DNA from 2 places in the Actinoplanes sp. NBC_00393 genome. Region 1 is predicted to be linked to the other one. Evidence: riboswitches for the same ligand, from Rfam matches in the RefSeq annotation. Region 1 holds a riboswitch; the other holds the start of a gene.
What was found. Region 1 has a riboswitch for S-adenosylmethionine ahead of OHA21_RS10150 (GNAT family N-acetyltransferase). Riboswitches for the same ligand answer to the same signal wherever they lie in the genome.
Positions count from the first base shown of each region.

Region 2: it holds a riboswitch for S-adenosylmethionine, as region 1 does, so the genes downstream of both, thrC (threonine synthase) here and OHA21_RS10150 (GNAT family N-acetyltransferase) in region 1, are expected to answer to the same signal.

Region 1 is NZ_CP107942.1:2,224,080-2,229,210, forward strand. It holds gene OHA21_RS10130 (xanthine dehydrogenase family protein molybdopterin-binding subunit) at 1-1,148, opposite strand, end outside; gene OHA21_RS10135 ((2Fe-2S)-binding protein) at 1,145-1,654, opposite strand; gene OHA21_RS10140 (hypothetical protein) at 1,672-2,706, shown strand; gene OHA21_RS10145 (hypothetical protein) at 2,902-3,567, opposite strand; SAM riboswitch class IV at 3,647-3,761, shown strand; gene OHA21_RS10150 (GNAT family N-acetyltransferase) at 3,772-4,395, shown strand; gene OHA21_RS10155 (hypothetical protein) at 4,408-4,764, shown strand; gene OHA21_RS10160 (class I SAM-dependent methyltransferase) at 4,767-5,131, shown strand, end outside.
Region 2 is NZ_CP107942.1:7,857,302-7,862,432, reverse strand. It holds gene OHA21_RS36400 (alpha/beta fold hydrolase) at 1-1,833, shown strand, start outside; gene OHA21_RS36395 (ABC transporter permease) at 1,830-2,699, shown strand; SAM riboswitch class I at 3,075-3,213, shown strand; gene thrC (threonine synthase) at 3,225-4,508, shown strand; gene OHA21_RS36385 (hypothetical protein) at 4,721-5,131, opposite strand, start outside.

The DNA of each region.
Region 1 (5,131 bases):
TGGCCCACGGCCCGCGAGCAGGCCAGCGCCTCCAGCACCGCGTCGGACTCGATGCGCCGCCCGAACCCGCCGCCGGCCAGCGTGGGCGTGACCTGGATCTGCGCCTCCGGCAGGGCGAGCACCCGGGCCAGCTGGGTACGCAGTCCGCCCGGGTCCTGCAGGGGCGCCCAGACCCGTACCCCGTCGGCCGTGACGTGCCCGGTCGCGTTCATCGGCTCCATCGGCGCGTGCGCCAGCAGCGGCAGCCGGAACACTCGTTCCGTATCGAAGTCTCCGGTGACCGGGGGCAACGCCGCCTTCAGATCGGCCAGCCAGGCGCGGCTGTCCGCGGCCGGACTGCCACCGGTCCAGGTGACGCGCAGCGCCTCCCGGCCACGCAGCGCCGTCGCGGTGTTCCGCGCGATCACCGCGACCCCGCCCTGCCCGGCGGCCGGCGCGGCGAGGGGCACCACGGCGAGCACACCGGGCAGGGCCAGCGCGGCAGAATCGTCCACCGAGGTCGCCTGGGCGCCGATCCAGGGCGGCCGGGCCACCACCGCGACCAGGCTTCCGGCCGGTGCGGACTCGGCGCCGTACCGGGCCTGCCCGGTGACGATGTCGCGGGCATCGGACCGCCCGGTCCGTGTCTTGCCGATCAGCCGCCACTGCTCCGGCGGCGTCAACGTGACCGGCACGGTGGCCGGGTCGATGGCAGCCGCCTCCCGGACCAGGGCCCGGTAGGGGAGCGAACCGTGCCGCAGGTGCTCGACCCGCCCGCGCCGGGCGGTGCACTCCGCGGCCGGGACCTGCCAGCGCGCGGCCCCGGCGGCGATCAGCAGGCATCGGGCGGTCGCCGAGGCGGTCCGCAGCGGGCCGGCGAGCTGCCGGCTCGAGGTGGAGTTCTGCACGCCCTGCGGCCCGTACCTCGCCGTGTCGCCCGGCGCCTGCTCCAGCGCGACGTCGCTGACCTCCACAGCGAGTTCCTCGGCAACCAGGACCGCGGCCATCGTCCGTACCCCCTGGCCGGTGTCCGGTTTCGGAACCGTGACCACCACGCGCCCCCGATGATCGACCCGCACGAACACGGTCGGCGCCAGTTCGCTTTTCACATCCGGGATGGGCACCGCCACGACCAGAGCCGCCCCGAGCAACGTCCGCCGGGTGATCATCGCTGCCCCCGGGCGATCTCGGCGGCCCGGCGCACGGCCGCCCGGATCCGCGGGTACGTCCCGCAGCGGCACACGTTGTCCTGCAGCGCCGCGTCGATCTGCGCGTCGTCCGGGTCCGGAACCTCGGCGAGCAGCGCCACCACCGTCATGATCTGCCCGGCCTGGCAGTAGCCGCACTGCGCCACGTCGAGCTCCAGCCAGGCCCGCTGCACCGCGTGTTCCCGCAGCCCTTCGATCGTGGTGATCCGCTCGCCGGTGGACTCGGCCACCGTCCGGACGCAGGGCCGCCCGGCCGCGCCGTCGAACAGCGAGACGCAGGACCCGCACGCTCCGACGCCGCACCCGTACTTCGGCCCGGTCAGCCCGAGCTCCTCCCGCAGCGCCCACAGCAGCGGGGTGTCGCCCGGCACGTCCACCACCCGGCGTTTGCCGTTGACCTGCAACCGGTATCGGCCCAATTTCCCCGCCTCCATCGACGTGCGCCCATTGTTCCGTCCGCTGACCATGGACAATACTGCTAGGCGTGGTAAAGGAAACAGCGTTTCGCAGCGACCGGGCGCTGCTCTGGGGCGTACCCGGTGTGGCTCTGCTGACCGGTCTGGTCTGGCTGCTCGGCCAGACCCTGGAGGTCAGCTTCCGCCCCGACCAGGGCGCCAGCTGGTACTACTGGCAGCTCCCCGAACCCACCGCGTGGACCCGGCTGTCCGCCTGGCTCGGCTACGCCGCCCACCAGATCGTCTCGTGGGGCCTGATCTGGTACGCCCAGACCCACACCCGCCGCTGGACCGCCGGGCTCAAGCCGATCAACGTGGTGGCCCTGGCCGCGAGCCTCGGCTTCGTCGCCCTGCACGCTTTGCAGACCAAGGTCTTCTACGACGGCCTGGCCCAGGACGTGTCGATCTTCAGCTCGCAGGGCTCAGTCGTCCTGCTACTGGTCGTCGTCCTGCTGATGGAGAACCGCCGGCGCGGCCTGGTGGCCGGCAAACGCGCCCCCATCCCGGCCACCGTGCTGGATTTCGCCCGCCGCTACCACGGTTACCTGTTCAGTTGGGCGGTCATCTACACGTTCTGGTACCACCCGATGGAAGGCACCAGCGGCCACCTCATCGGCTTCTTCTACGTGTTCCTGCTGCTGTTGCAGAGCAGCCTGATGTTCACCACCGCCCACACCAACCGCTGGTGGACGCTCAGCCTCGAACTGCTCGTAGCCGTACACGGCACCCTCGTCGCCTTCATGAACTCCGGCCCCGGCGGCGCCTGGCCCAAGTTCCTCTTCGGCTTCCTGGCCGTCTTCGTGATCACGCAGATGCACGGTCTGGGCCTGTCCGCCCGCACCCGCTGGCTCTTCCTGGCCACCTACCTTGCCGCGCTCATCACGGTCTACTCCGGCCGCAACCTGGCCGCCATCCACGAGGTCCTGCGCGTTCCGATGGCCGAATACCTGCTGCTGGCCGTACTTGTCCTGCTTCTCTGGCCGATAGCGCTGGCCACCCACCACTTCAGCCGCCGCCGGCGCCCCAGCGCCGACGATCCGGCACCCTTGCAGCACACCAGCTGAGCATTTCCCGGTACGCCTACCCGTCTTGCCTCGACCGCGTGCCACTCCAGCCCCCAGCGCGCCCACCTGTGGGGCCGGTCGAAGCGGGTCTCACCGTCGCCTGTCTTGTGCGAAGGTCCGCGACCGGCCGGCCGCTGCCCGCTGGCGGGGCCTGCGCGCGATCCAGCGGGACCCGCGTGGCTTGACGTGGCCACGTCACTGGCGAAGGTCTCGGCTGCCCGGGCCCGCGTCGACCGTGACGAACGGTTGCCCGTTGTTGTCGATGCGGTGCACGACCTGGCGGTCCCGGAACGCGATGTGCAGGTCGAGCCGCCAGGTGTAGTCGTTGTCGGCGCCGATCGCGCGGACCCGGATCTGCTCGGAAGCGCCCGGCGCCAGTTCCCGCTCCAGCGGTTCGGTGGTGAACGCGTCTGCTGTGGACGTCGCCCACAACGCCTCGTTCTCGTTGAGGTTGACGTGCAGGAAGGCGGCGGGCGTCCGCTCATCGTCGCGGCATCCGAAGACGTCGACGGCCTGCGGTGGCGTCCGGTCCGCGACCACGTCGGCGCCGGCCAGCAGCAGCGGCTCGGTGTGGGCGCCGATGGTCACCACGAACTCGGTGATCTGATAGTCACGGCCACCGTTCTGCTGCGCCCACGGCGCGGTGCCGCAGCCGTCCGGCGTGTCGTCGACCGTGCCGGCCGGGAAGGCCCACAGCCGGTTCCCGGAACTGCTGTCGGGCTCCACCGCGATGGTGAACCCGACGGGCAACTGCTCCTCCGCCCGGAAGTACCGGAAGTAGACGAAGGTCCCCGCCGCCGCCACCAACACCAGCGCGGCAGCGGCCGCGACCCAGGCCGTGCGTACCCGATTCCAGGCCACGGCTCACCCCCCGTCCCCGCGCCATTGTGGACAGCCCGTACCCCGACCGGCAAGGCGATCGTGCTAGTTTCGCCTCCAAGGTCATGAGTGTCAGCGCCAAGCCCCGGCTCGCTGGCCGGCAACCCTCCTGCGTGGGTGGGGTGCCCCGGGTGATGACCGGGTCCGCCGCATCCCGCGCCGGGCAAGCCGCGAACGGAGGCCGTCGTGTCCTTTCCCGCTACCCTGACCGCGCCCGTCCTGCAGGGCCGCCGCGTCCGTCTGGAGCCGCTCGACCGCCGGCACGCCGCCGACCTGGCCGCGGCTGCTGAGGAGGACCGCGGCTCGTACCGGTTCACCTGGGTGCCGTCGGCCGCCGAGGTGGACGCCTACATCGACGCGCAGCTGGCCAGGGCGGCAGCCGGGAAGCTGCGGCCGTACGCGCAGATCGACACCGGCACCGGCCGGGCTGTCGGCGCCACCGCGTACTGGGATCCGCGTCCCTGGCCGGACGGGACCGGCCTGTGCGCGGTCGAGGTCGGCTTCACCTGGCTGGCCGCGTCGGCGCAGAGCACCGGGCTGAACACCGAGGCGAAACTGCTGCTGTTCGGGCACGCGTTCGAACAGTGGCGGGTGGCCCGGCTCGACCTGAAGACCGACGCCCGCAACCGCCGGTCCCGGGTCGCGATCGAGAAGGTCGGCGCCCGCTTCGAGGGGGTGCTGCGTTCCTGGTCCCGCTCGTGGGCACCGGGTGAGGACGGCCTCCTGCGCGACTCCGCGATCTTCTCCATCACGGCGTCGGAGTGGCCGGCCTGCCGCGCCCGGCTGGAAGCACGCATTGACGTGGTGTGATGCGATCGGGTCATGCCGGCCCGCGGGGAGCAGCTCTACGAGTGCGGGCTGCTCACCGGGCCGGCCGCGATCGCCGAGGCGAAACGCCTGCAGGGCCAGGCCTTCGTGCGGCACGGGCACCTACCGCCGCAGGCGCTGACCGCGCAGGGCTGGCTGCCGTGGCACGACCGGATCGATGCGGGCCGGGTGCGGTGGTTCGGCGCCTACAGCGCCGCCGGCGACCTGGCCGCCGTGGCCCGGAAGATCAGCAGCGATGGTACGGGCGCCGGCTACCCGGCGTGGGGCGAGGTCAGCGGCTTCACCGAGCGCATCCGGGCGGCCGGCCGCGACTGGCACGGGACCGCGGACTTCCTCGACGGTCGGAGCTGAGGATGACCACGCTGTTGTGGGACGTCTACGCCCGCTGTTACGACGTGATAGAACGACTTCAGCCGTACCGGAAAATGGTCGGTGAATTGATGGCCGAGGTCCCGGAAGGGCCGCGCCGTGTCCTGGACGCCGGTTGCGGGACCGGCAATCTGACGCGCGCGGTGCGGGCCAGGAATCCCGGCGAGATCGTGGCGGTCGACCTGTCGCCGGTGATGCTGGACCGCGCTCGCCGAAAGAAGCCCCGGGTCACTCACGTGCGCGCCGACCTGAACGGCGATCTGGCGGAGTTACGCGGCCGATTCGATGTGATTCTGTGCGGCAACGTTCTCTATGCGCTGCCTGATCCCGCGAAGACGGTTGCCGTTCT
Region 2 (5,131 bases), 5.6 Mb from region 1:
GCGACCGGCACCCCGGTCCGGGTCGCCTGGTTCACCGGCGGCCACGACGGCGGCGAGGGGCCCACCTCGGACTCGGATCGCCTCAAATACCTCACGGTCCAGTGGCTCGACCACTACCTGAAGGGCGAGGGCGAGGCGCCCGCCGACGATTTCACCTGGTCACGGGTGGCCGGCTTCAGCGCCCTGGACCGAGGTCTGGTCACCAACGGGTACTCCGCTGACGCGTACCCCGGACTGGCCGGCACCGGAAGCACCGAGATCACCCTGCAGGGATCGGCGCAGCCGATCGCCAACCCGCCGAACGGGAACCCGGGCGCCATCTCCTCGATGCCCGGCCTCACCAGCCGGCTCAGTTCGCTGCTCAGCGGCGGTGTCGCGCTCGACGTCGCGGGTCAGCACGCCGTCTTCCAGTCGGCGCCGCTGACCGGCCCGGTCGAGGTCGCCGGCTCGCCGACGGTCCGCCTGCGGGCGGCGTCGCCGACCGGCGAGGCGGTCGTCTTCGTCAAGCTCTACGACGTCGACGCGAACGGCACGGCCACGCTCAGCGCCGGCCTGGTGGCGCCGGTCCGGCTCACCGGCCTGCCGGCCGACATCGCCGACGCCGAACCGGTCACCGTGACGCTTCCGGCGATCGTCCGCCAGATCGAGGCAGGACATTCGGTACGCGTGGCGGTCGCCACCTCTGACCAGGCCTTCCTCACGCCCGCGCAGCCCGCCACGTACACCGTCGCGGTGGAGCCGGCCCTGGTCCTGCCGACGCTGACCGGTACGCCGATCGCCGATCCCGGCAGCATCTGGTGGTACGTCCTGGCCGCCGTCGTCGGTGTGCTCCTGCTCGGCCTCGTCGTGTTGCTGCTGGTCAACCGGGTTCGGCATCGGCGGCGCGACGTCACCGTCACCGAGGAGTACGCGGACACCCCGCTCGTCGTCCGAGGGCTGCGCAAGGCGTACGGGGACGGGTTCGTGGCGGTCCAGGAGATCGGCTTCACCGTCGAGCGGGGGCAGGTCGTCGGCCTGCTCGGGCCCAACGGCGCCGGCAAGACCACCACGCTGCGGGTGCTGATGGGCCTGACCCAGCCGACCGAGGGCGAGATCCACGTCTTCGGGCACCGGCTGGTCCCGGGCGCGCCGATCCTGTCCCGGGTCGGCGCGCTGGTCGAAGGGCCCGGCTTCCTGCCGCACCTCAGCGGCTACCAGAACCTGAAGGCGTACTGGCAGGCCACCGGCCGGCCGTGGGCGGACGCCCGCTTCGACGAGGCTCTGGAGATCGCCGGCCTCGGTGACTCGGTGCACCGCAAGACCCGCAAGTACAGCCACGGCATGCGCCAGCGGCTCGCCATCGCCCAGGCCATGCTCGGGCTGCCGGAACTGCTGGTGCTCGACGAGCCGACGGACGGGCTCGACCCGCCGCAGATCGCCGAGATGCGCCGGGTCCTCCAGCGGTACGCCACCGACGGCCGGGCCGTGCTCGTCTCCAGCCACCTGCTCGCCGAGGTGGAACAGACCTGCACCCACGCCGTGGTGGTCAACAAGGGGCGGATCGTCGCGTCCGGGCCGGTCAGCGAGATCGTCGGGGAGTCGCCGTCGGTGCAGCTCGACGTGTCCGACGTACCGGCCGCCACCCGCGTCCTGGAGGACCTCGGCGTGCGGTCGGTGAAGCCGGAAGGCGCCAGCGGCCTGATCGTCGACATGAACGGGACCGCCCGCTCCGAGCTGGTCGCCTCCCTGGTCGAGGCCGGCATCGGGGTGGACCGGCTGGTGCCGCGCCGCCGCCTGGAGGACGCGTTCCTGTCGCTGGTCGGCGACAACTCCCGAGGAAGTGGGGACCGATGAGCACGCTGGAAGCCGCGGCCGGCTACCGGCCGTCGCGCACCCTGCCGATCTGGGCCGAGGTACGCCGGCAGGCCTCGCGCCGCCGCACCCAACTCGCTCTCGGGTTCATGGTGCTGCTGCCGGTGATCATCCTGCTGGCCTTCGAGTTCGGCGGCGAGAACCGCGGCGACGAGGACGGCGACGGCGGTGGCGCGTTCAGCAGCATCGCCGACCTGGCCACCTCGGGCGGGCTCAACTTCACGCTGTTCTGCCTCGCGGTGTCGGCCGGGTTCCTGCTGGTCGTGGTGGTCGCCCTGTTCTTCGGCGACACCGTGGCCAGCGAGGCCAGCTGGGGGAGCCTGCGCTACCTGCTGGCCATCCCGGTGCCGCGGGCCCGGTTGCTCGGCGTCAAGCTGATCGTCGCCGCCGGGTACTCGCTCTTCGCCCTGCTCCTGCTCGCCGGCACGGGCCTGCTGATCGGCACCGTGCGCTACGGCTGGGGGCCGCTGGGCAGCACCATCGCGGCGGAGATCCCGCCCGCTGAGGGACTGCTGCGGTTGCTGGGCATCCTGGCGTACCTCGCGGTGACCCTGCTGGTCGTGGCCGGCCTGGCGTTCCTGCTGTCGGTGCTGACCGACGCGGCCCTGGGCGCGGTCGGCGGTGCGGTGATGCTCTGGATCCTCTCCAGCATCCTGGACCAGATCACCGCCCTGGGCAGCATCCGCAACATCCTGCCCACCCACTACACGGACGCCTGGCGTGGCATCCTCTCCACCCCGGTCCAGACCGAGGACCTGGCCAAGGGCGCGATCTCAGCGGTCGTCTACGCCGCGCTGCTGTGGTCGCTGGCCTTCTACCGCTTCACCCGCAAGGACGTCACCTCCTGACCGTCCCACCGCCGTCCCCGGCGCCCCGCCGGCGGCCAGCCACCCCCGGGCCGTAGCTCACGCTGGTTACGCCAGCCCGGTTAGACGCCTGGGCTGAGGTGAAGGCAGGGCGGGTGGGGTGGGGTTTGGGGTGAGCGCAACCAGGCACCCAGGTCGCCCGGGGCGGGGAGCGGTTTGGACGCGTAGCGGCCAGCGAGCCGGGCCGGGCCCTCGGCGGGAGCGACGGCCTGTACCCGGCACCCGGATGCGACATTCTGATCTTGAATTGATCTTGGTTGGGGGACAGCCTGCCGGGGAGAGGGAAGTCGCTCACACCTCGGGAACTCGTGATGGCGTTCACGGAATCTCGTCGTAAGGTGTGGGAAACAACTGAATACCTCATCCAGAGGGGCTGAGGGATACGGCCCGTTGACGCCCCGGCAACCACCACGCATGTCTCGATGACGAGGCCGCCGCGTGAGCAGGTGCTAATTCCGTCCCCGTTTCGGCAGGTCGCCGCGGGGAAAGATGAGAGGGAAGGCCTCGATGACGTCTACCGTCAACGCACCCAGCGCTACCACCACCTCGCCCGCTCGTGGCCTCGTCTGTCGTGCCTGCGGCGCGGAGTACCCGCTGGCCGCGCAGCACGCCTGTTACGAGTGTTTCGGCCCGCTCGAGGTCGCCTACGACGAGGCGTCGCTCGCGCGGGTCACCCGGGCCCAGATCGAGGCGGGCCCGCAGAACATCTGGCGTTACGCGGGGCTGCTGCCCGCCGGGCAGGACCCGGCCACCCGGGTGAGCCTCAACCCCGGCCTCACCCCGCTGGTCAGCGCACCGGCCCTGGCCGCCGCGGTCGGCCTGCAGGCCCCGCTGTACGTGAAGGACGACTCGGCCAACCCGACGCACTCGTTCAAGGACCGGGTCGTCTCGGTGGCCCTGACCGCCGCCAAGGAGCTGGGCTTCACCCGGTTCTCCTGCGCCTCCACCGGCAACCTGGCCAACTCGGTGGCCGCCCACGCCGCCCGGGCCGGTGTGCCGAGCATCGTCTTCATCCCGGCCGACCTGGAGCCGGGCAAGATCATCACCACCGCGGTGTACGGCGGGGGCCTGGTCGCCATCGAGGGCTCCTACGACGACGTGAACCGGTTGTGCAGCGAGCTGGTCGAGACCGACGAGTTCGAGGACACCGCGTTCGTCAACGTGAACGTGCGGCCGTTCTACGCCGAGGGCTCCAAGACGCTGGGCTACGAGGTGGCCGAGCAGCTCGGCTGGCGCATCCCGGCCCAGGTGGTCATCCCGATGGCCTCGGGTGAGCTGCTCACCAAGGTGGACAAGGCGTTCACCGAGCTGGTCGAGATCGGACTGGTCGAGGCGCCGGAGGGCGGCTGGACGGTGTTCGGCGCCCAGTCGGCCGGCTGCAACCCGATCGCCACGGCGCTGCACAACGACACCGATGTGATCACCCCGGTGAAGCCGACCGGCATCGCCAAGTCGCTCAACATCGGCGACCCGTCCGCGGGGCCGTACGCGATCGAGGCGGTCAAGCGGACCGGCGGCTGGATGGACTTCGCCGACGACGACGAGATCCGCGAGGGCATCCGGCTGCTCGCCGAGACGACCGGCATCTTCGCCGAGACCGCCGGCGGCACCACGGTCGCCGTGCTCAAGAAGCTCGTGGCGAGTGGCAAGCTCGACCCGGCGAAGGAGACCGTCGTCTACAACACCGGCGAGGGTCTGAAGACTCTCGACGCCGTTGCCGGCCAGGTTGGACCGACACACACGATCAAACCGTCGCTGCGTGGAGCCCGCGAAGCTGGCCTGCTGGGATAGCTCTGTGTAACCGGCTGTCAGCCGGTTGTCGAAGATTCCCTCCTGGAGGGACTTGCGATCCGATCTCCGGATCGGCAGGATGCATGACGCGGGAGGACGCGACGCCGTACGAGGCCCCTCACCTGAGCTTGGCGACAATCTCCGAGGGACCCAACGACCCCAGTGCTGACCCATGCGGAGGCAGTGGTGCGTCCGTCCTCCCGACCAAATTCCTACCGCCGCTTCCAGCGGGCCGCCCACGGCCGCAGCGGCAGGTCCTCGGGATAGCCGCCGTCCTTCAGCCCGGCCCTGCGTTCGAAGAAGTTGCGGACGCCGTAGGACCTGGTCAGGGAGTACGACCAGCCGCAGGCCAGCCAGTAGGCAGGCCAGAAGAGCGGTCCGAGTACGGCGTACTGGCCGGCGTGCCGGCTCTCGTGGGCCAGCAGCGCCGCCCGCTCCTCGGCCAGCAGCCAGTCCGCGGTGCGCCGGGTGAGGATCACCGAGCCGACCGTGAAGCACGAGTTCGGCGGCACCCGCAGCCGGTATCCCTCGGCGATGATGATGCCGTCGCGGCCGCGCCGGACCCGGGCCCCGGACAGCAGCGCCAGCAGCAGGCCCGCGCCGGTGGTCCCGTTGATCGTGGT